3 regions of the Candidatus Pelagibacter sp. PS_40 genome follow, and region 3 is predicted to be linked to each of the others. Evidence: riboswitches for the same ligand, from Rfam matches in the RefSeq annotation. Region 3 holds a riboswitch; each other region holds the start of a gene.
What was found. A riboswitch is a leader RNA that binds a small molecule or an ion and turns the genes downstream of it on or off. The one in region 3 is predicted to bind S-adenosylmethionine.
Positions count from the first base shown of each region.

Region 1: it holds a riboswitch for S-adenosylmethionine, as region 3 does, so the genes downstream of both, AC5SLW_RS03095 (O-acetylhomoserine aminocarboxypropyltransferase/cysteine synthase family protein) here and AC5SLW_RS03835 (OsmC family protein) in region 3, are expected to answer to the same signal.
Region 2: it holds a riboswitch for S-adenosylmethionine, as region 3 does, so the genes downstream of both, AC5SLW_RS01795 (homocysteine S-methyltransferase family protein) here and AC5SLW_RS03835 (OsmC family protein) in region 3, are expected to answer to the same signal.

Region 1 covers NZ_CM182064.1:593,493-601,272, reverse strand. Annotated here, with positions in the region: gene plsX (phosphate acyltransferase PlsX) at 1-382, shown strand, start outside; gene AC5SLW_RS03120 (integration host factor subunit alpha) at 382-684, shown strand; gene AC5SLW_RS03115 (MerR family transcriptional regulator) at 674-1,051, shown strand; gene AC5SLW_RS03110 (50S ribosomal protein L33) at 1,053-1,244, shown strand; gene AC5SLW_RS03105 (chorismate mutase) at 1,247-1,537, opposite strand; gene AC5SLW_RS03100 (COX15/CtaA family protein) at 1,580-2,590, shown strand; gene AC5SLW_RS03095 (O-acetylhomoserine aminocarboxypropyltransferase/cysteine synthase family protein) at 2,583-3,911, opposite strand; SAM riboswitch class V at 3,916-3,984, opposite strand; gene rplM (50S ribosomal protein L13) at 4,124-4,585, shown strand; gene rpsI (30S ribosomal protein S9) at 4,587-5,036, shown strand; gene argC (N-acetyl-gamma-glutamyl-phosphate reductase) at 5,071-6,093, shown strand; gene AC5SLW_RS03075 (hypothetical protein) at 6,090-6,314, shown strand; gene AC5SLW_RS03070 (homoserine dehydrogenase) at 6,315-7,607, shown strand; gene AC5SLW_RS03065 (AEC family transporter) at 7,607-7,780, shown strand, end outside.
Region 2 covers NZ_CM182064.1:332,782-340,561, reverse strand. Annotated here, with positions in the region: gene AC5SLW_RS01810 (molybdenum cofactor synthesis domain-containing protein) at 1-55, opposite strand, end outside; gene AC5SLW_RS01805 (sulfite exporter TauE/SafE family protein) at 74-820, shown strand; gene AC5SLW_RS01800 (2OG-Fe(II) oxygenase family protein) at 850-1,440, shown strand; SAM riboswitch class V at 1,529-1,592, shown strand; gene AC5SLW_RS01795 (homocysteine S-methyltransferase family protein) at 1,602-2,510, shown strand; gene AC5SLW_RS01790 (DMT family transporter) at 2,503-3,390, opposite strand; gene AC5SLW_RS01785 (YbaK/EbsC family protein) at 3,387-3,866, opposite strand; gene glnA (type I glutamate--ammonia ligase) at 4,013-5,419, shown strand; gene AC5SLW_RS01775 (hypothetical protein) at 5,426-5,596, opposite strand; gene AC5SLW_RS01770 (HesB/IscA family protein) at 5,655-5,987, opposite strand; gene AC5SLW_RS01765 (iron-sulfur cluster assembly protein) at 5,987-6,283, opposite strand; gene sufU (Fe-S cluster assembly sulfur transfer protein SufU) at 6,287-6,757, opposite strand; gene AC5SLW_RS01755 (aminotransferase class V-fold PLP-dependent enzyme) at 6,757-7,780, opposite strand, start outside.
Region 3 covers NZ_CM182064.1:720,554-728,333, reverse strand. Annotated here, with positions in the region: gene AC5SLW_RS03880 (DUF4396 domain-containing protein) at 1-303, shown strand, start outside; gene AC5SLW_RS03875 (hypothetical protein) at 311-493, shown strand; gene AC5SLW_RS03870 (hypothetical protein) at 490-654, shown strand; gene AC5SLW_RS03865 (NADP-dependent oxidoreductase) at 771-1,694, opposite strand; gene AC5SLW_RS03860 (hypothetical protein) at 1,828-2,175, shown strand; gene AC5SLW_RS03855 (DUF1737 domain-containing protein) at 2,188-2,259, shown strand; gene AC5SLW_RS03850 (hypothetical protein) at 2,357-3,322, opposite strand; gene AC5SLW_RS03845 (DUF1737 domain-containing protein) at 3,764-3,970, shown strand; SAM riboswitch class V at 4,266-4,330, shown strand; gene AC5SLW_RS03840 (homocysteine S-methyltransferase family protein) at 4,398-5,459, shown strand; SAM riboswitch class V at 5,463-5,527, shown strand; gene AC5SLW_RS03835 (OsmC family protein) at 5,532-6,083, shown strand; gene AC5SLW_RS03830 (NAD(P)/FAD-dependent oxidoreductase) at 6,201-7,544, shown strand; gene AC5SLW_RS03825 (hypothetical protein) at 7,570-7,755, shown strand.

The DNA.
Region 1 (7,780 bases), 130 kb from region 3:
CTTTGAGTTTAAGGGTTATATTGAAGGTAATCAGTTAATGAATGGCGATGTAAATGTTATCGTTGCAGATGGATTTACTGGGAATATTGCTTTGAAGACAGCCGAAGGTACTGCAAATTTTATTACCAGTGAATTAAAGAAAGCCATGACAGGTAATATTATTGGTAAAATTTCATCTTTACTAAATATTTCAAATTTAAAAAAATTTAAAGAAAGATTAGATCCAAGACTTTATAATGGTGCAATTTTCATAGGTTTAGATTCTCCTGTTATTAAAAGCCATGGTGGAACAGATTATATAGGTTTTTCAAACTCATTAAGTGTTTGTACTAGAATTGTCACTGGAAATTTAATAGAAAAGATAAGAAACAACATAAGTTAATGCAAAGAACTAACTTAACAAAAAAAGATCTTATAAATTCAATTTATATGCAAATTGGTTTTTCAAAAAATATATCTGAAAATTTAATTGATGATTTTCTAATTACAATAGTAGACAATTTAAAAATAGAAAAAAAATTAAAGCTCTCTAAATTTGGTACTTTTTCTATAAGGGCAAAAAAAAATAGAATTGGACGAAATCCCAAAACAAAAGAACAAACAACTATATCTAATAGAGATGTTGTTTTATTTAAAGCTTCTAAGGAATTTAAAGATTTGGTAAATTCTAAGAATGATTCATAAAAATAGTGATGCTTATAAGTCAATAGGTGAGGTTGCTGAAATTCTTGGCCTTGTAAACAAAAAAAAAGGAACCTTGAATACTCATACTATTCGATTTTGGGAGAAGGAATTTAAGCAAATTAAGCCAAAAATTTTAAATGGCAATAGAAGATATTATAATAATGATACTATTGAGGTTTTAAAAAAAGTTAAATATCTACTCAAAGATCAAGGAATGACAATTATTGGTGTTAAAAAAGTTCTTAATTCGGATAAATCATTAAAACTTGACGAATTACCAAATAATTCTATAAATGCTGATTATAATTTAAAAAATAAACTTAAGAAGATTTCCGATTTAATAAAAAAAATAAAAAGTTTAAAATAAAATGGCAAAAAAAACACACGTTAAAGTTAGATTAGTACCAGAGGCTAAACCTGATAGTCCTTTTTTTTATTATGTTAAAAAACCTGCAGGTGGTGAAAAAGCTAAAGTTAAATTGTCTGCAAAGAAATATAACCCTTCTACAAGAAAACATGAAATGTTTGTGGAAAAAAAATTACCTCCACACAGTAAATAGTACTATTTTTTTCTAAAATTTCTTTTTTCGTAATCAATAAAAGACCAAATCATATTTTTCCAAATTCTATTAGTGATTTTTGGGTCAATATTAGTTTGTATTGATTTTTTTTTAATTTTTTTAAGTATAAAATTGATCCTTTTTTGATCAATTATTTCTTTTTTATGGATTTTTACTTTTAGCACTTCATTGACTAATGAAGATCTTTTTTTGATTAATTTAAGTAAATCATTATCAAGTTTATCAAGCTTAATTCTAATCTGATTTAGTTTTTTTTTATTTGTAGGCGACATTTATTCAATTGGTTATTAAGATAATTATTATAAGTATAATTTATGTTTGTAAATAGCGACAACTATATAAAATATTTAAAATTGTGGTTAATAACTTTATTTTCATTAATTGTTCTTATGGTAGCTGTCGGTGGTCTTACTAGACTAACAGACTCTGGTTTATCAATCACAGCTTGGGAGCTTTTTACTGGAATACTCCCACCTATGAATATTAATGAGTGGAATTTTTATTTCACAGAATACAAAAAAATTCCTGAATATAAAAATATTAACTACGGCATGTCCTTAGATGAATTTAAAGTGATTTTTTATTGGGAGTATGCTCATAGATTGTTAGCAAGATTTGTAGGTTTGTTTACTTTAGTGCCTTTGCTTTTCTTTACTCTCTATTTTAAAAAAACTCTGCATTATTCTAATAAATATTATTGGATTTTTTTCCTTGTGTGTTTTCAGGGGTTCATCGGTTGGTATATGGTATCTAGCGGATTAATTGAAAATAATGACGTTAGTCACTTTAGACTTAGCATTCATTTATCTTTGGCTTTATTTATTTTATGTTTAATTTTTTGGTATATTTTAGATATTCATAAAATTAAGAAATTTAAAAATAAAATTCCAAATTTATTTTTATTATTTATACTTAAATTGATAGTTTTGCAGATTGTATTGGGTGCTTTTTTATCAGGTTTAGATGGTGGTCTTATCTATAATTCATGGCCTGATATGAATGGTAGTTTTTTTCCAAATGATGTTAGTTATGGTGATTTAATTAGTACTCAATTATTTAACAACCCATCAATTATTCAATTTTTGCATAGATCAACTGCATATTTGCTTTTATTTTTTATAATCATTTTAAATTTTATCTATTTTAAAAAACAATATGATTTTAAATATGTATTATTTTTTGATGTTGCTATCTTGTTTCAAATTTTTTTAGGAATTATAACTTTGATTTCTGGTGTAGAGATTACATACGCTTCACTACACCAGCTAGGTTCAATATTAGTTTTGAGTTCTTATTTTTTGATATTATATAAAAACTCTAACTAACTGCTTTCAAATTTCCTTTAGAAGATTTATTTAAAGCTTGGTCTAAATCCTCAATAATGTCATCTATATGCTCAATACCAATACATAATCTTACGTATCCAGGAGTTACACCTGAGGCTAACAATTCTTTTTCTGTTAACTGACTATGAGTTGTTGTTGCAGGATGAATTGCTAAACTTCTTGCATCTCCAATATTTGCAACATGATAAAACATTTTTAAAGACTCGATAAATCTCTTACCTGCTTCAATACCACCTTTGAGTTCAATACCAACTAAACCACCATTTCCTTCATTAAGGTATTTTTTAGCACGATCAGCAATTTTACCTTCATGTTCTGTTGGATAGATTACTCTTGTTACTTCTTTATTTTTCTTTAAATAGTCAACAACTTTTGATGCATTTGAGCAGTGTTGTTTCATTCTGAGAGCAACTGTTTCAAGCCCTTGAATAATTCCAAATGCATTGTCAGGTGATAGGGCAGAACCAAGATCTCTTAGTAATGTAACCCGCGCTCTTACTGCAAAAGAAACATTAGCCCCAGTTAATTCTGGAACCACTTTTCCCCATATAGCTCCACCGTAACTTGCGTCAGGTTCGTTAAATAAAGGTTGTCTTTTGGGATCAGCTGTCCAATCAAAATTACCTCCATCAACTAAAGCTCCACCTACAACTGTACCGTGACCACCTATATATTTTGTTAATGAATAAACTACTACAGCAGCACCATGTTCTAAAGGTTTGCAAATTACAGGAGCAGCTGTGTTGTCCATTATTAATGGTATATTGTATTTTTTACCAATATCAGAAACTTCTTTAATTGGAAAAACTCTCAAATAAGGATTTGGTAAAGTCTCACCATAAAAAGCTCTAGTTTTATCATCAACAGCTTTTTCAAAGTTTTTTGGGTCAGAAGGGTCTGCATATCTAACTTCAATACCAAGTTTACTTAATGTATGCGTGAATAACGAAATAGTACCTCCATATAAATCCGTAGAGCTGACTATATTATCTCCGGCTTGTGCAACGTTTAAAATTGCAAAAGTTGATGCGGTTTGTCCAGATGCTACTGTTAAACAGGCTAATCCTCCTTCTAATGAAGCAACTCTTTTTTCAAGAGCATCATTTGTTGGATTCATTATTCTTGTATAAATATTTCCAAATTCCTTAAGAGCAAACAAATTCGCAGCATGTTCAGTACTATCAAATTGATACGATGTTGTTCTATAAATTGGAACTGCTACTGCTTTGGTTGTTGGATCACTTCTATAATCACCACCATGTATAGCTATAGTCTCAGGGTTTTGTCTTTTTGTACTCATCTTAATACTCCTTTTTTAGTACTTTTGCTTTATGCAAGGCGTACAATACAGTTCAAATGCGCCTACCGATAATGTGGGTAAAAAATCCTTTTTAGCAATAACTAGCCTGCAATAGGAACAAATCGGCTATATAAAAATATCATTTAAGCAAGATATTGCAAGAGAAATATAAAATTGACATTATATCTAATAATAGTATTAATCCTCGCACAATGACAAAATTTCTAAAAAGTGGTGATTTAAACAGTAACTGGTTTGAGATAGACGCTAAAAATGCTGTAGTTGGCAGGTTAGCTTCTATTATTGCTATGATTGTTAGAGGAAAAAATAAAACAACTTTTACACCTCATATGGATGATGGTGATTTTGTTGTTGTTAAAAATGTTGAACAAGCAAAGTTCACAGGAAAAAAATTTAAAGATAAAAAATATTATAGACATACTGGTCACCCAGGTGGAATTAAAGAAATTACTCCTGAAAAATTATTAGAAAAAAATAAACCTGGCGAGACATTAAAATTAGCTATTAAAAGAATGTTACCTGGGGGAGTTCTAGGAAGAAAACAGTTAACTAAAGTAAAAATTTATGCTGGTGAAGAACACCCTCATGCAGCACAAAACCCAAAACTTTTAGACCTAGGTAAATTAAACAGTAAAAATTTAATAAGAAATTAATATGGTAACAGCAGCTACACCAAATAAAGTATCTACAAAAAAACCTAAAATTAAATTAGATTTTAAAGATAGTAAATACGCAACTGGTAGAAGAAAAAAATCTATTGCAAAAATTTGGGTGAAAAAAGGTACAGGCAAAATTTACGTTAATGGCAGAACTATGGATGAGTATTTCACTAGTGGAAGTCACAAAATGCAAATCACAAGACCATTTGAGATTATAAACCAAGCAACTGATTATGATGTAAGATGTAGCGTAGCAGGTGGTGGTCACACAGGTCAAGCTGGTGCAATGGTTCATGGTATTGCTAAAGCATTAATCTTATTTGATTCAGAGAATAGAGCAGTACTTAAGACAGAAAAGCTTAATACTAGAGACTCTAGATCGGTTGAAAGAAAAAAACCAGGTCGTAGAAAAGCAAGAAGAAGCTTCCAATTCTCGAAAAGATAATTCTTTTTTAACTCTAAACTGTTATAATAAAAAAATGCCTAAGCTTAATGTTTTAGTTGCTGGATCAACTGGTTATATTGGTGTTCAATTAATTAAATTATTAGTTAAACACAGCAATGTTAATATTAAATATCTTTGTGGTAATACGTCTGTTGGAAAAAATATTTCTAGTTATGAAAAATCATTAAGTTCAAAAAAATTACCTAAAATTATTAGATACAATAAAGAACTTTTAAAAAACATAGACCTTGTTTTTACAGCTCTACCTAATGGTGAAGCACAAGATATTTCAAATGATTTATTAAAACACAATATATTAATTGATTTAGCTGCAGACTTTAGACTTAATAAAGCATCAAATTATCTAAAATGGTACAAACAAAAACACAGATCTGTCAAAAATATTAAAAAATCAATTTATTCATTACCTGAAATCAATGGTGACAAATTAAAGAAATTTAATATTATTGGATGCCCAGGTTGCTACCCAACATCAATACTTTTACCACTTATTCCATTAGTTAAGAAAAATTTAATAAAAACAGATAATGTTATTATAGATTCAAAATCTGGTTACTCTGGTGCTGGAAGAGGTGTACATAAAAAATATAAGGATAAAAATCTTTATGAATCTTTAAGCGCTTATGGTGTGGGTTTCCATAGACATAACTCTGAAATTCAACAAGAAATCGAAAACTACACTAAAAAGAAATTTTCTTTTACATTCACACCCCATTTAACACCAATGTTTAGAGGGATACTTAGTACTATTTACTTAGACCTTAACAAAGGTGTAGGTATTAAAAATTTAGAAAACACTTTAAAGAGTCAATATTCAAAAAACAGATTCGTTAAAATTTTAAAAACAAATTCATTGTTAAGTACAAATGACGTAATTAACACAAATAATTGCTCTATAGTAATTTGTAAAACTAAGTATAAAAATAGAGTTATTATTTTATCTGTTATTGATAATTTGATTAAAGGTGGGGCAGGTCAAGCAATACAAAATATGAATATCAAATATGGTTTTAATGAAACAAAAGGATTAATTTGAAATACTTATTTTTATCTTTAATTGTATTTTTAACTTCGTGCTCATTAAACAAAGAGTCTACTTATTGGAATGAAGATCCTATTAAAAAGTCTAATGATGACAAAAAACTTTCTCAAATATTAAAAAAAACAGGTGATTACAAATCTATGACTTTTGATGAATTTAACCTCTTTCTTAAAGATTATTCAGAAAATGCAGAATACCCAGATATTAACCAATAGATGAAAAATTTAATAAACATTGCTGTAGTTGGTCTAGGACAAGTTGGTATTTATTTGTTAAATGAGCTTAATACTAAAAAAAAAGATATTGAACTTAAGACAGGAAAAAAGATTAACATAGTAGCTATTTCAGCAAGAAGCATTTCTAAAAAAAGAAGATTTAAAGTAAATAAGAAAATATTTTTTAAAAACCCATTAGAAATTTTTAATAAGACCAAAGTGGATATTTTATTTGAAGCTATAGGTTTGTCAGATGGGATTTCAAAAAAAGTTGTTGAAACTGCTTTAAAAAATCGAATACATGTAATCACTCCTAATAAAGCACTTATCTCTAAACATGGTGATTATTTAGGAAAATTAGCAGAGGAAAATAATGTTAATTTAGAATTTGAAGCATCTGTTGCTGGTGGTATTCCAATATTAAGAACCATAAAAGAGGGTCTTGCAACTAACAAAATCTCTAAAGTTTATGGAATTTTAAATGGTACTTCTAACTATATTCTTTCAGAAATGGAAAATTCTAATGATAGTTTTTCCAACGTATTAAAAAAAGCTCAAAAATTGGGATACGCTGAACCAGGTAACCCTAAATTAGATTTAAATGGTTTTGATGCATTTGCTAAAGTAAGAATTTTATCTGCTCTAGCTTTTAATACTAAAATTTCAAAACATAAATGCTTAATGGAAGGTATTGAAAAAATTGAATTAAAAGACATAGAAATTTCCAATCAATTAAATTTACGTATCAAACTATTAGGCATTTCAGAACTAATTAATGGTCAACTTTTTGAAACTGTACACCCATGCTTAGTTAGTAAAAATTCGTACATAGGTAACGTTGGTGGTGTTATGAATGCTGTTATTCTCGAAGGAAAACCTGTTGGTGAAAGTATATTGCAAGGGGAGGGAGCTGGTCCTGGTCCAACGTCATCATCTTTATTATCAGATTTACTTTCAATTTTAAGAGGTAATATTAAGAAACCATTTGGTATTCCTGGCAATAAACGTAAATTAATTAAATGTTACAACGTTGATAATTATGTGAATTCACTATATTTGAGATTTGAAGTTAAAGACAAACCAGGTGTTTTATCAACAATCACAAACCGACTAGCTAAGTATAAAATTTCAGTAAAAAGATTAATCCAAACTCCTGACAAAAAAAATAATAAAGCTACAATTGTTATTATTACTCATAAAACTAATGAACTTAATTCTAAGAATTGTCTTTCTGTTTTTAATAAAGACAAAAATATTCTAAGATATCCAACATTGATTAGAATTTATAATTAATGGAAATATATCTAAAACTGTTTGAGGTTTTATTTCCTGTCTTTTTTGTTGTTGGTATTGGTTATTATCTTGGCAAAAATAATCCGAAATTAGATACATCTTTTATTACTACCTTTGCAGCAAATATTGGTACTCCAGCAATGATAATATATTCTTTAACATCAACTGGAATG
Region 2 (7,780 bases), 390 kb from region 3:
CGTTCTCAAAAGTTCTGGTGTCCGTAACAGTTAAAAGTGCTATATTTACAATCATAAATTTAAAATAATTTTCATGATTATATTATCATTTTTATTTCTTCTAACAGCAACTTTATATTCAAGTGTTGGCTTTGGTGGTGGCTCTACCTATCTAGCCCTTCTATTAATTTGGGATATTCCTTACTTGATCTTTCCTGTAATTGCTCTCTTTTGTAATATTATTGTCGTATCAGGAAATTGTATAAATTATATTAAAGCTGGAAATATCAATTTTAAGATCCTTACCCCATATTTGATATCATCTGTGCCACTTGCATTCATAGGAGGATCTTTATCAGTAGATAAAGAAATTTTTGAAATTTTACTTTTTTTAGTCTTAGCACTAGCAGGAGTTCTACTTCTCATGAAATTTCAATCTTTTGATCAAAAAATTGAAGTTTATAAAAAGATACCAAAAATATTATCAATATTAATTGGTGCATCTATTGGATTTGTGTCTGGTGTAGTTGGAATTGGTGGTGGAATTTTCTTAAGCCCTATATTGTTATTAATTAGAGTAGATAAAGCAAAAAACATTGCAACAGCAGCATCATTATTCATACTGATTAATTCTTTATCAGGACTTGCTGGCCAATTTACAAAGGCATCAACAATAAATGGAATTTATGATTATTGGCCATTATTTTTTTTTGTTTTAATAGGCGGCCAGCTTGGAAACTATTTAAATCTTAAAATTTTTCCTGCAAGAATATTAGCTCTAGTGACATCAGGACTTGTCATATTTGTCGCTATTCGAATGGGACTGAAGTTGTTTGCATAACAGAAGTATTAAATTATTATAGAAAGATTATGAAAACATTTAGAGCATTTGGACCCACTATAGGAAAAACAAAGTTATCCAAAAAAATTATTACTATATTAAATAATCACATTGATAAGTCTCAATTATCTAAAAAAAATGATTATAGCTCTAAACTTGCAAGTCAAATTAAGAATGAAATTAAAATACCTAAAACATTAATTAATAAGAGTTTGTCTAAAGAATTAATAAAAAATATTAAAGTTTACCTTGATAAGTCAGGCGTTAAAAAAATTAAAGAAATTAAGATAATAAATCTATGGGTAGTTAGGCAATTAAAAAATGAATATAACCCAATTCATTATCATGAAGGAAAACTGTCAGGTGTTGGCTATCTTAAAATCCCAAAAGATATGAATCAAAATAAATTAGTTAAGAATAAAAAGATTAAAACTAATGGAACTATTGATTTTATTAATGGTCAAAAAAACTTTTTAAGTAAAAGTATCTATAATTTAAACCCTAAATTAGGAGACCTATTGATTTTTCCAAATTATTTAATGCACACAGCTTATCCATTTAACGTTGATGGTGAGAGAAGATCCTTCTCATTTAATGCTAAAATATTATTCAAGAAGTGATTTACTAATCAGTCTAATAGATATATAAATATTCTACCGATTTGATCCATATTGCAGGTACTAACTGCTAAAAAGGAAATCATTATATAATTGGTAAAGGTAGTTGAACTGTATTGTGCACCTGGCATAGAGCTAAAGCACTAAAAAAGTAAGGAATAAAAATGGATATTAATTTTTTTAAAACAACACGAATTTTAGATGGTGGTATGGGACAAGAATTGTTAGCTCGTGGTATGAAGCCAAACGGCACATTGTGGAGTGCAAATGCTGTTTTAAAAGAAGAATACCATCAACTCTTACTAGACACACATTTAGACTTTATTAAAGCGGGTGCTGAAGTTATTGTTACAGCAACCTTTACTACAAGACGAATAAGATTACGTGATAATAAAATTGAAGATAAGTTTGAATACTTAAACAAAAAAGCTGGTGAAATAGCTAAGAAAGCTAAAGAACAATATCCTAATGTGTTAATTGCAGGCGGTCTTCCACCTCAATATTTAACATACGAAGAAGATACAAGACCAGATGATGAAATTAAGCAAAACTTTTATGATCAAGCAAAATTATTAGATCCTTATATTGATTTTTTTTACTTAGATGTTTTATCTAGTGTAAAAGAGTTTAAATTAGCAATTGAAGCAATTGAAGAATTTAATAAGCCATACTTAATAGGTGCTCACATTTCTGAGGGAATAAATCTTCCAAGTGGTGAAAAAATATCAGATATTATTAACAATATTAATCATAATAATTTACTAGGATTAATTTTATCCTGTGTTTCTCCTGAAAACTTTTATGAAAATTTAGAAGAAGTAAAAAATTTAGGTGTTCCATTTGGATTTAAGCTTAATGCTTTTGTGACAACTAATCCTAAAGATGGTTATACTAATAGTTATAATGTCAGTAAAACTGGTAACCCAAATGAATTTTTGGGTCAAAGAAAAGATTTAACACCTGAATTGATGGCAAATTTTGTTAAAAAATTTAAAAATGCTGGTGCTACTATTTTAGGTGGATGTTGCGAAACGAGACCTTCTCATATTAAAGAAATGGTTCAGTTTAAGTAGTCTTTTTTTGATCTGCTTTTTTAACAAAGTAAATTCCAACAACGACTGCTAATAAAGATAATAAAATTTTAGGTGTTATTATTTCTTTTAAAAAAATATAACTCAATATAGTACCGAATATTGGAATTAAGTAAGAGACTTGTGATTGAAATATAAGACCATTATCTTTTAGAATTTTAAATCTTAGCAACCAAGCAACACCTGTTGAAACCATTCCTAGATAAACTACTGATATTGTAGATTCAACGCTTGGAACCGAGTTCCATGGTTTTTCAATAAAATAAACAAATGGTATTAAGATTAGGACAGCCCAAATTAATATAGAGCCTGTTACATTTTCATTCTTTTTCTTACTAATTTTAAGAGTTAAAACTCCTCCAATAACATAACAAGTTGACCCAAGTAATATTAATAACGCAGAAATAAAATTACTATCATTTATTAATAGATTATCTGAAAACAAATAAATAATTCCTGAAAAACCAATTAGTATTCCAAAAGTTTTAACTAAATTGAACTTTTCATTTTTTGTATAAAAGTGACCCAATATTGTTGAGCTCAAGGGTGTTGTTGACATTAAGATTGCTGCCAAATTACTTTGTACAGATTTCACACCGTAAGCTATTAAGAAAAAAGGTAATACCAAATTGACAAATCCTATTATAGCAAACCAATACCAATCTTTGGAAAATGCTTCAATCTTAATTTTTTTATAAAAGCATAATAATAATACTGGAATTGATCCAAAAAAAACTCTCAAGAATGCAATTGTAATTGGTCCAAAAGATTCTGTTGCAATTTTGATATTAAAAAAAGCTGATGCCCATATTAAAGCTAAAACTACTAATAATGTATAATCAATTAATCTAGGTTGTCTCATTCAATTATATCTTCAACTTTTCCATTCGTAATCTTTTGAATATCGTTATAGTTTGTTTTAAATACACAGTTTGGATGTCCTGCTGCAGCAAACAATTCATTAAACCTTTCTAAAGAATTGTCTATTATAATTTCAATTCTCTCTAAATGCCCAACAGGTGAGACACCCCCTATTGTATAGCCCGTTTGTGTCTTAACTTCTTCTGGTGATGCCATTGAAATATCTTTTTTATCTTTAACTTTTTTTAGTTTATTTAATGAACACCTCTTATCGCCTGCTACTAAGCATAATATAAAAGTATTTTCCGCTTTAAATAATAAGCTTTTGACAATTGCACCTACATCACAAGCTAAAGCTGTTGCTGCATCCTGTGCTGTTCTTGCTGAATTTTCTAAAACTATTACCTCTAAGGATTGGTCAAAGTTTTTAAGAAATTTTTCAGCTCTTTTAACAGGTTCTTTATCTAATAAGCTCATATTTCAACTAATAATTGATTGATAATTTAACAAATAATGTTGTAATTCATATGTAAAAAACGCATAGGTGATATTTATTATTCAAGCAATATTATTAAAGAAACATTTGTTATTAATTGACCACAAAATTTAAAAAAGGAGAAACTATGACTGCTGCCAATGTTCTAAAATTCATGAAGGAAAAAGAAGTTGAATTTGTTGATTTAAGATTTACTGACCCTCGAGGAAAACTTCAACATTTAACAATGGATCACACTATCGTTGATGAAGAAATGTTAAATGAAGGTGTATTTTTTGATGGTTCATCTATTGCTGGTTGGAAGGCAATTAACGAGTCTGACATGATTTTAATACCTGATACTTCTAGAATGATTATGGACCCTTTTACATCTCATAATACTCTAATCCTTTTTTGTGATATTTTAGATGCTGTTAAAAGATCTCTTTATGAGAGAGACCCAAGAGGAACAGCTAAAAAGGCAGAAGCATATTTAAAAAAATCTGGCATTGGTGATAAAGCTTTTTTTGGTCCTGAACCTGAATTTTTTGTTTTTGATGATGTTAGAATTAATAATGATCCAAACAACACTGGTTTTAAAATAGATAGTAAAGAAGGTCCTTATAATTCTGGAACAGAGTATGCAAATGGAAATATGGGTCATAGACCTCCAGTAAAAGGTGGTTACTTTCCAGTCCCTCCAGTTGATAGTGAACAAGATATGAGAGGTGAATACTTAAAAAGTTTAAAAGAAGTAGGTATCAAAGTTGAAAAACATCACCATGAAGTAGCACCAAGTCAACATGAACTTGGTATGTACTTTGGAACTCTTGTTGATCAAGCTGATAATGTTCAATTATATAAATATGTAGTTCAAATGGTTACACATTCATTTGGAAAAACAGCAACTTTTATGCCAAAGCCGATTGCAGGAGATAACGGTTCAGGTATGCACATTCATCAATCAATTTGGAAAGACGACAAACCAGTTTTTTCTGGTGATGCTTATGCAGGGTTATCTGAAACAGCACTTCACTATATTGGTGGAATTTTAAAACATGCAAAAGCAATTAATGCTTTTTCAAATGCTACAACAAATAGTTACAAAAGATTAATTCCAGGTTTTGAAGCCCCTGTTCTGCTTGCTTACTCTGCAAGAAATAGATCTGCTTCATGTCGTATACCAATTTCATTAAGTAAAAATGGTGCAAGATGTGAAATAAGATTTCCTGATGCTTCAGGAAATCCATATTTAACTTTTGCTGCTATGCTTATGGCTGGTTTAGACGGAATTAAAAATAAAATACATCCAGGCGAATCTTTTGATAAAGATCTTTATGAATTACCTCCAGAAGAAGTTAAAAACATTCCGACTGTTTGTGGATCATTAAGAGAAGCAATGGAAAGTTTAGATAAAGATAGAGAATTTTTAACTGAAGGTGGTGTATTTACTGATGATCAAATTGATGCTTACATTGCATTAAAATTTGAAGAGATACATAGATTTGAACACGCACCTCATCCTGTAGAGTTTGAGATGTATTACAGCAGTTAAGACTAATTACTGTCTAGTTGTTGCGATTGTATCTTTGTTAATTCCTTTTTTGACAACGTAATCCTGTGTGCCGTTAGCACCAGTGTTTACTTCTTTTCTAAGAGTCTTAAAAAAAGTTCTTTCTTTCAGTGACTTTTCTAAAGATTTAACAAGATTTTTAAATTCAAATTTATTCATGACTAATTAATACCATAGATATGTGATATTTGCAATACTGATATGCGTTTAAGTAATGTTATACTTTAAATGACTCGCCACAACCACAACGTTCAGATTCATTGGGGTTATTGAAAACAAATGATGATGAAAATTCTTCTTTTTTATAGTCCATTTCAGTGCCTAATAAGTACATAACAGCTGCAGCATCAACAAAAACCTTAACGCCCTTGTCTTCAATTATTTCATCTGAAGGATTTATTTCTTTTGCATATTCCATTACATAAGACATGCCAGCACAACCACCAGACTTAACTGCAACTCTTACTCCAATTGAATTCGACTCAACCCCAGACATAATTTCTTTAATACGACTTGCTGCATTATTGCTTAATTTAATGATAGGGTTCATTATAGATTTAACTCCAATTTAGCAGCTTCAGACATCATTGATTTTTCCCAAGGTGGTTCAAAAACTAAATCTAGATCAACCTCTTCAATGCCTTCTACTTGCATTGCACTATCCTTAACTTCCTGAGGTAAACTTTCTGCAACAGGACAGTTTGGTGTAGTCAAGGTCATTATAATTTTAGCTTTAGACTCGTTTACCTTAACATCATAAATTAAACCTAATTCATAAATATTGACGGGTATTTCTGGGTCATAAATTTTTCTAATTTCAGCTATTACTTGTTCTCTTAAATCCATAATTTAATCTAATTTTTCAGTATTAATTTCTTCTTGAGTATTGTCAATTGCAGAAATTAAAGTATGCCATGATAAAGTCGCACATTTTACTCTCATTGGATATTGTTTTACTCCAGACAAGCACATTAATTTAGTTTTTTCATCTTCTTCTAGGTTTTTTGATTTTAGCTCAGGGTTTTCTTTAATCATACCTAAAAAGTCATTTACAATTTCTTTAACTTCCACTTCTTCTTTGCCTTTAATTAAATCAGTCATAATTGATGCTGAGGCCATTGAAATTGCACAGCCACTACCTTCAAATGAAATATCTTCTACTTTTTTATTCTCATCAAGTTTTAAAAATACATGTACATTATCACCACATAATGGATTCTTACCCATTGCGTCTTTATTAAAATTTTCAGTTTTTCTTAAGTTGCGTGGATTTTTACCATGCTCTAAAATTATTTCTTGATAAAGTTCTTTAATATTCATTAGATATTAAAAATTTTCTTACAGTTATTGATGGAATTATTAAGTTGATCCAGATCATCTTTTGTATTGTAAACACCTAATGAAGCACGTGCACTTGCAGGTATTCCTAATTTGTCATGTAGGATTTGACAACAATGATGACCTGCTCTAATTGCAACGCCATCTTCATCCAATATTGTAGCTATGTCATGTGGATGAACACCTTCTATAGTAAAAGACAAAACTGCTGATCTATGTTTTGGGTTACCAATTAATTTAACTGAATTATTTTTTCTTAAAATTTCTTGACCATATTCGATTAATTCTTGCTCATGTTTAATCATGTTTTCAATTCCGATTTTTTCTAAAAATTTTATAGATTGATCAAATGCTATAACTTGTGCTGTAGCCATTGTTCCGGCTTCATATTTGTTGGGTAAATCACCATATGAAATGCTATCTTTTTTTACATCTCGAATCATTCCACCGCCACCTTGATAGGGTGGTAATTCCTCTAGCCACTTTTTCTTTGCATATAAAACACCAAGACCTGTTGGCCCGTACATTTTATGGCAAGAAATAGCATAAAAATCACAGTCTATGTCTTGCATATCAAGTTTTAAATGAGGAGCACCTTGGCATCCATCTACTAAAACCGCAATACCTTTTGAATGAGCAAGTTCTGTTATTTCTTTAACTGGCAAAACTGATCCCGTTACATTTGATAAGTGTGTAATAGCAATTAATTTTGTTTTTGATGTAATTTTTTTTTCAATGTTTTCTAAAGTAATCTCTCCATCATCATTAATTTCTGCAAACTCAATCTTTATACCTTTAGATTGTCTTAAAAAATGCCAGGGCACGTAATTAGAATGATGTTCAAGTTCTGTTATAAGTATTTCATCCCCTTCTTTTAAAAATTTTTGACCATAGGTATTAGCTACAAGGTTAATTGCCTCAGTCGCACCTTTAGTGAATACTATTTCATTTTTATCTTTAGCATTAATATATTTTTGAACAGAAGATCTTGTATTTTCATAAAGA
Region 3 (7,780 bases):
TTTCCAGTATTAGGTATTATGACTTTAGCAATCATAAATGGTTTATTAACCAGCATTATGCTTGAAACTTTTATTTTAATGAGACAAAATTTTAAATTAATTAATGCTTTAAAGACCGCCTGTGGAATGAGTTTCATCTCAATGGTTAGTATGGAAATTTCTATGAATGCTACGGATTATTTTTTAACCGGTGGAGCGATGCTAACTTGGTGGGTGGTACCTATTATGTTAACTGCGGGATTTTTAACACCATGGCCTTATAATTATTGGAGACTTAAAAAATTCAATCAAGCCTGTCATTAAATATTAAATGGTTACAACTTCTGAAATCATATTAGCAATTATTATCGTTGCCTTATCTGTTGTTATGCCTATCTATTATTATTACCAAAGGAAGAAAAACCCCAAACAAGATAATAAAGCTCAAGATAAACCTGAGATAAAAAATTATATTGATAGAATTAATCAAATTACCCGTAATAAACATAAATGAAGAAACGTTTATCAGGGTGCAGTGAGTGTGGAGATGATACAGCCATCTTAACACAAGTAAGCTCTGGACCAGAAGTGATCTTACTTTGCACAGATTGTTATAATCTAAAACATTCAAACGAAACACAAAACCATATTGGCTATGAAGAAGAAAAAAGCTAAAAAATTAAAGACTAAAAAACCTGCACCTAATTTCTATGGTCTTGGTAAATTTAACTATTTGATCTTTAAGTTTCTTTGCTCAAGATTTAAGCTTTAATAGCTTGATTATCTAAACCCTATTTAATTGTAAGAACAATCTTACCTTTAGTTCGACCCTCTGCTAGTTTTCCAAAAGCTTCTGAGGCCTGTTCCATTGGATACGTGCTGTCAATGACAGTTTTAATGGTGCCCTGACTAATTAATGTTACAAGTTCTGTTAGCATTGCTCCATCAGGTGACATGAAAAACCATTCAAAGTTTACACCATATTTTTTAGCAAGGTCTTCAGTATCTTGGCCCTTAATGGAAATCAGAGTACCTCCCTTTTTTAAAACCTTGAAAGACTTAGCAAGTACATCACCCCCAATCATATCAAAGACTAAATCATAATCAGACAATTTATCTTCAAATGATTGAGTGGTATAATCAATTATTAGATCAGCTCCCAAACTTTTAACAAGTTCAATATTTTTAGAGCTTGTAGTTGTTGCAACTGTTGCCCCAAAATGTTTTGCAATTTGGATGGCAAGTGTTCCAACACCACCTGAACCAGCGTGGATCAACACTTTATCACCTTGCTTAATATTACCTTTCGTAACTAATGCCTGCCATGCTGTTAAACCCGCTAGTGGGACAGATGCCGCTTCTATATGGCTTAGATTTTCTGGTTTAATGGCAAGTTCATTTTCTTGGATACGAGCAAACTCAGCAATTGAGCCAGCGTCTTCTTGATTGGGACGAGCAAATACTTCATCACCAACTTTGACATTAAGTACATCTTTACCAACCTCGACTACTTTGCCTGAAACATCATAGCCCATAATATGAGGAAAGCTAAGCTCTAGCATTTCTTTTAGATAACCTGCATGTAAAATATTATCGATCGGATTAATGCTAGCGGCATGTACTTCTACTAGGACAGATTTATTTTGAAGTTTTGGCTTTGCAATATCAATAATTTCAATATTGGCAGTATAATCTTTATAAACGACAGCTTTCATTGTGAATTCCTTTTTAATTAAATAATTTTTAAAATATATCAAAACATAAAGAAAGCTATGTAGTATATATTTTATTAAATAACAATCATTCCATCACCTAGACACTTTATTTAAGATTTAGTAGTATACTTTTATGTATTGGTTAATCTTAATATCTTTTCTAATCCTACTTGCTATTAGCTTTGTTGTTTCAAACCCTGGAAATAAACTTATAAAAAATAAAAAGAATAAAACTCATTTATTAGATGTTTTATCCTCTTATATGGGTGGGTTTTTACTGGTAATAATCGTTTATCTTTTTGTTTCAGCCTCTAATGGTAAAGAAGCATTTGATATTGGGATTGATTTTTTTAATGCTAATAGATGGAATTTTGCAAGTGGTATGGGTAATCACAGATCAATTTTAGATGAATTTGTCTTTGGTTTTGTCTTCACTTACATAATAATCTTCATAAGAAGACAATATAAAAAACAAAATTAAAAAGGAGTATAGATGAAAGGTTATAGATTTATTATAAACGATGATACTTCAGAATTTTGTCATCGTGTTACAGAGGCAACTTAAATAATTAATATTTGAAACTATTTTGCTTAAATTATTAAGCCCTAAGCAATAAATTAAATGCTTAGAGCTAATAATTAAATGTTAATTGTCTTAAAACTTAAAACCAATTATTTGGAATTATGATGTAGTGAATTGCAAGCACAATTGCAACTGACACCGTCAATCCTATAGTCATTTTAAGAAAGTCTTTACCAATTAGTGGAAACACATATTTGAATTTATAATCACTATTCATTGATGCGATTGCTAATTCTCTTCCACACAATAGTCCAACAAACACCCAAGTTGTTGACATTGGTAAGTCATTAAGTTCTTTAAAATAATAAAGAACCGCAGCATAAATAATATTGATTATGGTTGCTGATCTTGCGTACCTTGTGCCAGTTTTCTCTAAGACAACCTTTTGAATAGTTCCACCATGAATGTAGAAGATATAAAAAAGTAGTGCTGTAAAGTAAGCTAGTACAATTAATAATAAGTTAACATCAATTTGTCTTGGAAGATAAACTGCAATGTTAGCTACATCATGAGATAACCAAACCCACCATAACCAAGCAGAAGTTACCCAAACAGAGTTACGCCAAAAGCCAATCCATTTGTCTTCAACTTCATCTAGTTTTTCATTAATAAATTTTGAAATAACGACCCAGCAAATATAAGCAGCCGTTGCAGCTAAACCATAGCCGACAACACTTTTCATAAGCATCTTTTCAAGTACTACCGTTGATGCAAAAGCTGATAAAACTAAGAAGGTTGTTGAAACAGGTATACCTACTCTTGTTAATACTAGAAGTATTCCTGGTGCCACTGCGTGATACCATTGTATTTCTTGGAAAGGTATTCTTGTTAGTCTGCCGTAAGAGATATCTCCATCATTACTGTACCAGCCCCAAGTAATAGCAAGTATCATTACAAATGATGCTGCACTAGCAAGAGTGTACCATTTAAACCATTTTTGTTTTGACGCGATAAAAGTTCCCAATGTTTGAATTGAGTCATTTGCAATAACACTGTACCCCGCTAAAGCAAAGCCTACTATCGTATATATTAAGGTCATTTCCATTTTTCTATTTTCCTATTTTATGTTTTTTTTATTGTTTTTCATTTCGAACGATTCTTAGTCTTAAGGTCGATTTAATAGGTTGGTAAAAATATATCTATAGATAAGTTTATTAGTTTACTTTGAGGAGAGTTGATTCATCAATTTTTATATTATTCGAAGTTAAAATCTAGCTAGAGAATTTAATAATAAGTTTTAAGAGGAGTTGATTCATCATCATTTATATTAATTAATGATTTTGTCTAGTTGAATAATGACTTAAATTTCATTTAATACAGGATTATAATTAACATAAGTATAACACTTAATGAGTTATATGAATTTATTGATAAAAGTATTTAAAAGATTCTCTATTACAAAAATTCTTAACCAATCTTATTATTTCATTAAGTAATAATCGTCCTAGATATAGACACCCGATTTAGGACTTGTTAAGGTCTGATTATGAAAGGTTATAGATTTATTACAAGTGACGACACTTCAGAATTTTGCCATCGTGTAACGGAGGCCATATCCAATGGATGGAAATTGTATGGTGAACCCAAAATGACTTTTGATAAAAAAAGAGGGGTCATGCGTTGTGCTCAAGCAGTTATAAAAAATTCACCTCAGAAAAAGTATTCCAAAAAGATGAAGCTATCATCGATATAAATGGCAGATCAGATATTACCCTTTGTTTATATGCTAGGGATACTCTTATTAGTACTCCCAGCTTTTCTACAATCTAATTCTAAATTAAAGCAATTCTTAACTAATCTTAGTATTTGGATTGTCATTATTCTCATAATTTTAACTATTATTTATTTTTTCAATTGACAGTTTGAGAGAAAGTTGATTATATTTAGGTGCGCTGATTTAAGTTAAATTGCAGAGCGCGTTATAAATCCTGCTAAAGCGACGCTTCAACCACCGCTTTAGACAGGTGGTTTTTTTTTATCTTTCATAAAATTAAGCCGGGCAGTTGAACCATATTGTGCGCCCTGCATTTGCTTAAGCACTAAAAAGGAGAAAAGAGGCCTATGGATTTAACCCTCTTGTTATTTTGTGACCTTTTTTCTCCAAAACAAGAGGAAAAAAAATGAGCACAAATAAATTAAAAGAAAGATTAGATAAAGGACCTGTTATATGCGCAGAAGGTTTTTTATTTGAGATAGAAAGACGTGGGTACATGTCATCAGGGGAATTTGTTCCAATGGTGTCATTAGATCATCCTGAAGTTTTAGAGAACTTACATAGAGAATTTCAACACGCAGGATCTGATGTAGTTGAGGCCTTTACTTATAATGGACACAGAGAAAAAATGCGTGTTATTGGTAAAGAAGAACTTCTTGAACCACTAAATCGTTCAGCATTAAAAATTGCTAAAAAAGTAGCACTAGATACTCCTAAAGGATCAAAACCAAATTTGATGGCAGGTAATATTTCAAATTCAAATATCTGGAAACATAATGATCCACAATCTCAAAAAGAAGTTGAAGGAATGTTTACAGAGATGATTGGTTGGGCCGTTGAAGAAGGTGCTGATATGTTAATTGGTGAAACTTTTTATTATGCTGAAGAAGCTTTTAAAGCTTTAGAAGTTATGAAAAAAACAGGTTTACCAACTGTATTAACCATATCTCCAATGGGTGAAAATAAAATGAGAGATGGAAAATCCGTTGTTGATACCTGTAAAGAGCTAGAGCAATTAGGGGCTGATGTTGTTGGTTTAAATTGTTTTAGAGGACCTGCTACCATGTTTCCTTTTTTAAAAGAAATTAGAAAAGCAGTTAAATGTCATGTTGGAGCTTTACCTATTCCTTATAGAACCAGTGAAGATTACCCAACATTTTTTAATCTACCGGACAGAAGTAATTGTGCATGTCCATCACCTCATGGAAGAACGTTTCCAACAGCATTGGACCCACACTTTTGTAATAGATATGAAATAGGTAAATTTGCAAAAGATGCTTATGCCTTAGGTATTAATTACCTTGGAGTATGTTGTGGAGCAAACCCAATGTTGATTAGGGAAGTTGCTGAATCTATTGGTTTAACTGTTCCAGCAAGTAAATATCGAGAGAACATGGAAAATCATTTTATGTATGGAAAAAATAAAAGAATTCCAAAACATATGACTGAATATGGAGACAAAGCGTAAATAAATTAAGAAGGGCATTTAACTAAATTGTGCGCCTGACATATGTCGAAGCACTAAAACAGGAGAAAACAAATGAGTAACAATCTAAAAGAAACAATAAGTAATCTACAGAAGGATTTTACAGCCAACCCCAAAAATGCTTTGGTCCAATATGAAAGCAACTCAATTCTTAAAGAAGGACTTCAATCTGTAGTCACTCTTAGAGAGCATAAATTAGTTGTTGATGAACCCAAAAGTTTTGGTGGAAAAGATGAGGGACCCAGCCCAGTAGAGTTAATATTAGCAGCGTTAGCAACGTGTCAGGAGATAACCTATAAAGCATTTGCTACAGCAGCGGGTATTAATATTGAGAGTGTTAGTGTTAAATTAAAAGGTGAATTAGATCTTCAGGGTTTTTTAGCTTTAAATAAAAACACTAGACCTGGCTTTCAATCCATCTCTGGTACTGTTGATATTAAATCTTCATCACCTAAAGCAGAAATAGATAAATTGATTGATACGGTAAATACACATTGCCCGGTATTAGATATTTTATCAAAAGGAGTTCCTATTAAATTGTTTCAAAAGGTTTCTTCAAGTTCTAATAATAAAGAGCACATAGAGCAAAGAGCAAGTGCTGCTTAACTAATCTAATTTAAGCCCTATGAAAATAGGGCTTAAGTCTTTTAAGTTCATTTCAAATCCTAAAAAATTAGAAGTTTGACTAGAATTAAGTATTAATTGCGTGCTAGGGTCTTGTTAATGAAAAATATTTATCATTCTGATATTTATCAATTTAACACCCCAGTTAGTAGTTATTGGGAAGATCATTCAAGCGAAAATTTAAATCTAGATAAACTTAATAAAGATGTCAGCTCAGAAATTGTTGTAATAGGTGGAGGGTACACTGGTTTATCCTGTGCAATTAATTTAATAGAAAATCATAATTTAGAGGTCATTTTAGTTGAAGCTGGAAAAATAGGTTGGGGGGCATCATCTCGTAATGCAGGTTTTTGTTCTCTACCACCAAGTAAGATGTCTTTTAAAAAGATGCAAGCAATTTACGGCAATGATGAAACGAAAAAGTTCTTTAAAAACTCTGTTGAAGGCTCAAATTATACAAAAGATATTATACAAGAATATAATATTGATTGTGATGTAACGGGGGATAGTAATTACGTTGTAGCCCATCATCCAAATAAGTTTAAAGATATTAAAGAACAAGCCAAAGCTTACAGAGAAGAGTTTGGTATTGAAACTGAAATTTATTCTAAAGAAGACTTTGATAAAATTGGCCATGGTGGCACAGAGCAATTTGGAGCTTTTTCTTATAAACCTGGTTTTGCAATCAATCCTCTTAAATTTGTTAATGGCATTGCAAAATATGCTTTATCTAAAAAACTAAAGATTTTCGAGCACACTAAAGTGGATAAAATTGATAAAGATAAGGGCACTTATATTTTAAGGACGAAAGAAGGATCTATTCGTTCAAAAAAAATAGTCGTTGCAACAAATGGGTTCTATCAAGAAGGCTTAATCCCGGAGATGAATTCAAGAATTTTACCAGTAATTTCAAATATTATTGTCACCCAACCCTTAACGAAGCAAGAAATTGACCAACATAATTTTAAAACATTTTCCCCAATAGCTAATACTAAAAATCTTTTATATTATTATCGAAAGTTACCTGACAACCGAATTTTATTTGGCACTAGAGGGGATTTAAGTGGCAGTGATCAATCTAATTTAAATATGTCTAAGAAAATGGAAAAATTTTTAAAAGATATTTTTCCTCAATGGAAAGATATTAATATTGATTACAATTGGCGGGGATTAATTGCTTTATCTCAAAAATTAACTCCCTCTATTGGTAAAATTGATAATGAAGAGATTTATTATGGATTTGGTTATAATGGGGTTGGAGTGAGTGCTGCTCCTTGGACTGGAAAACAATTGTCTAAGTTAGTATTATCAAACAGTAAAGAGTTAGATATTTCAAAAATTTATAAAGGATTACCTAAGAAGTTTATCTTCCCTAAGTTAAGAACATTTTATTTTAGATTAGCGGTGTGGTTTTATGCAATTAAAGACAGATTTAATATTTAAGAAAATATATGATAAAAACTAATTTATGAATGTATTTATAATTTTATCAGTATTGGTAATTGTTGTTGGGGTTATTTTACTAGTTGCATCACCTGCTGCGTTATTTACTTTGAATTGGAAAGAAAAGTCAGGAAAAGACAAATTTCTAATGTTCTTATTTTATGGTATTTTGGTTTATATAATAAATATCATTTTTTGGATTATTAAATAACAATATTACCCATTCTCAGGATCTC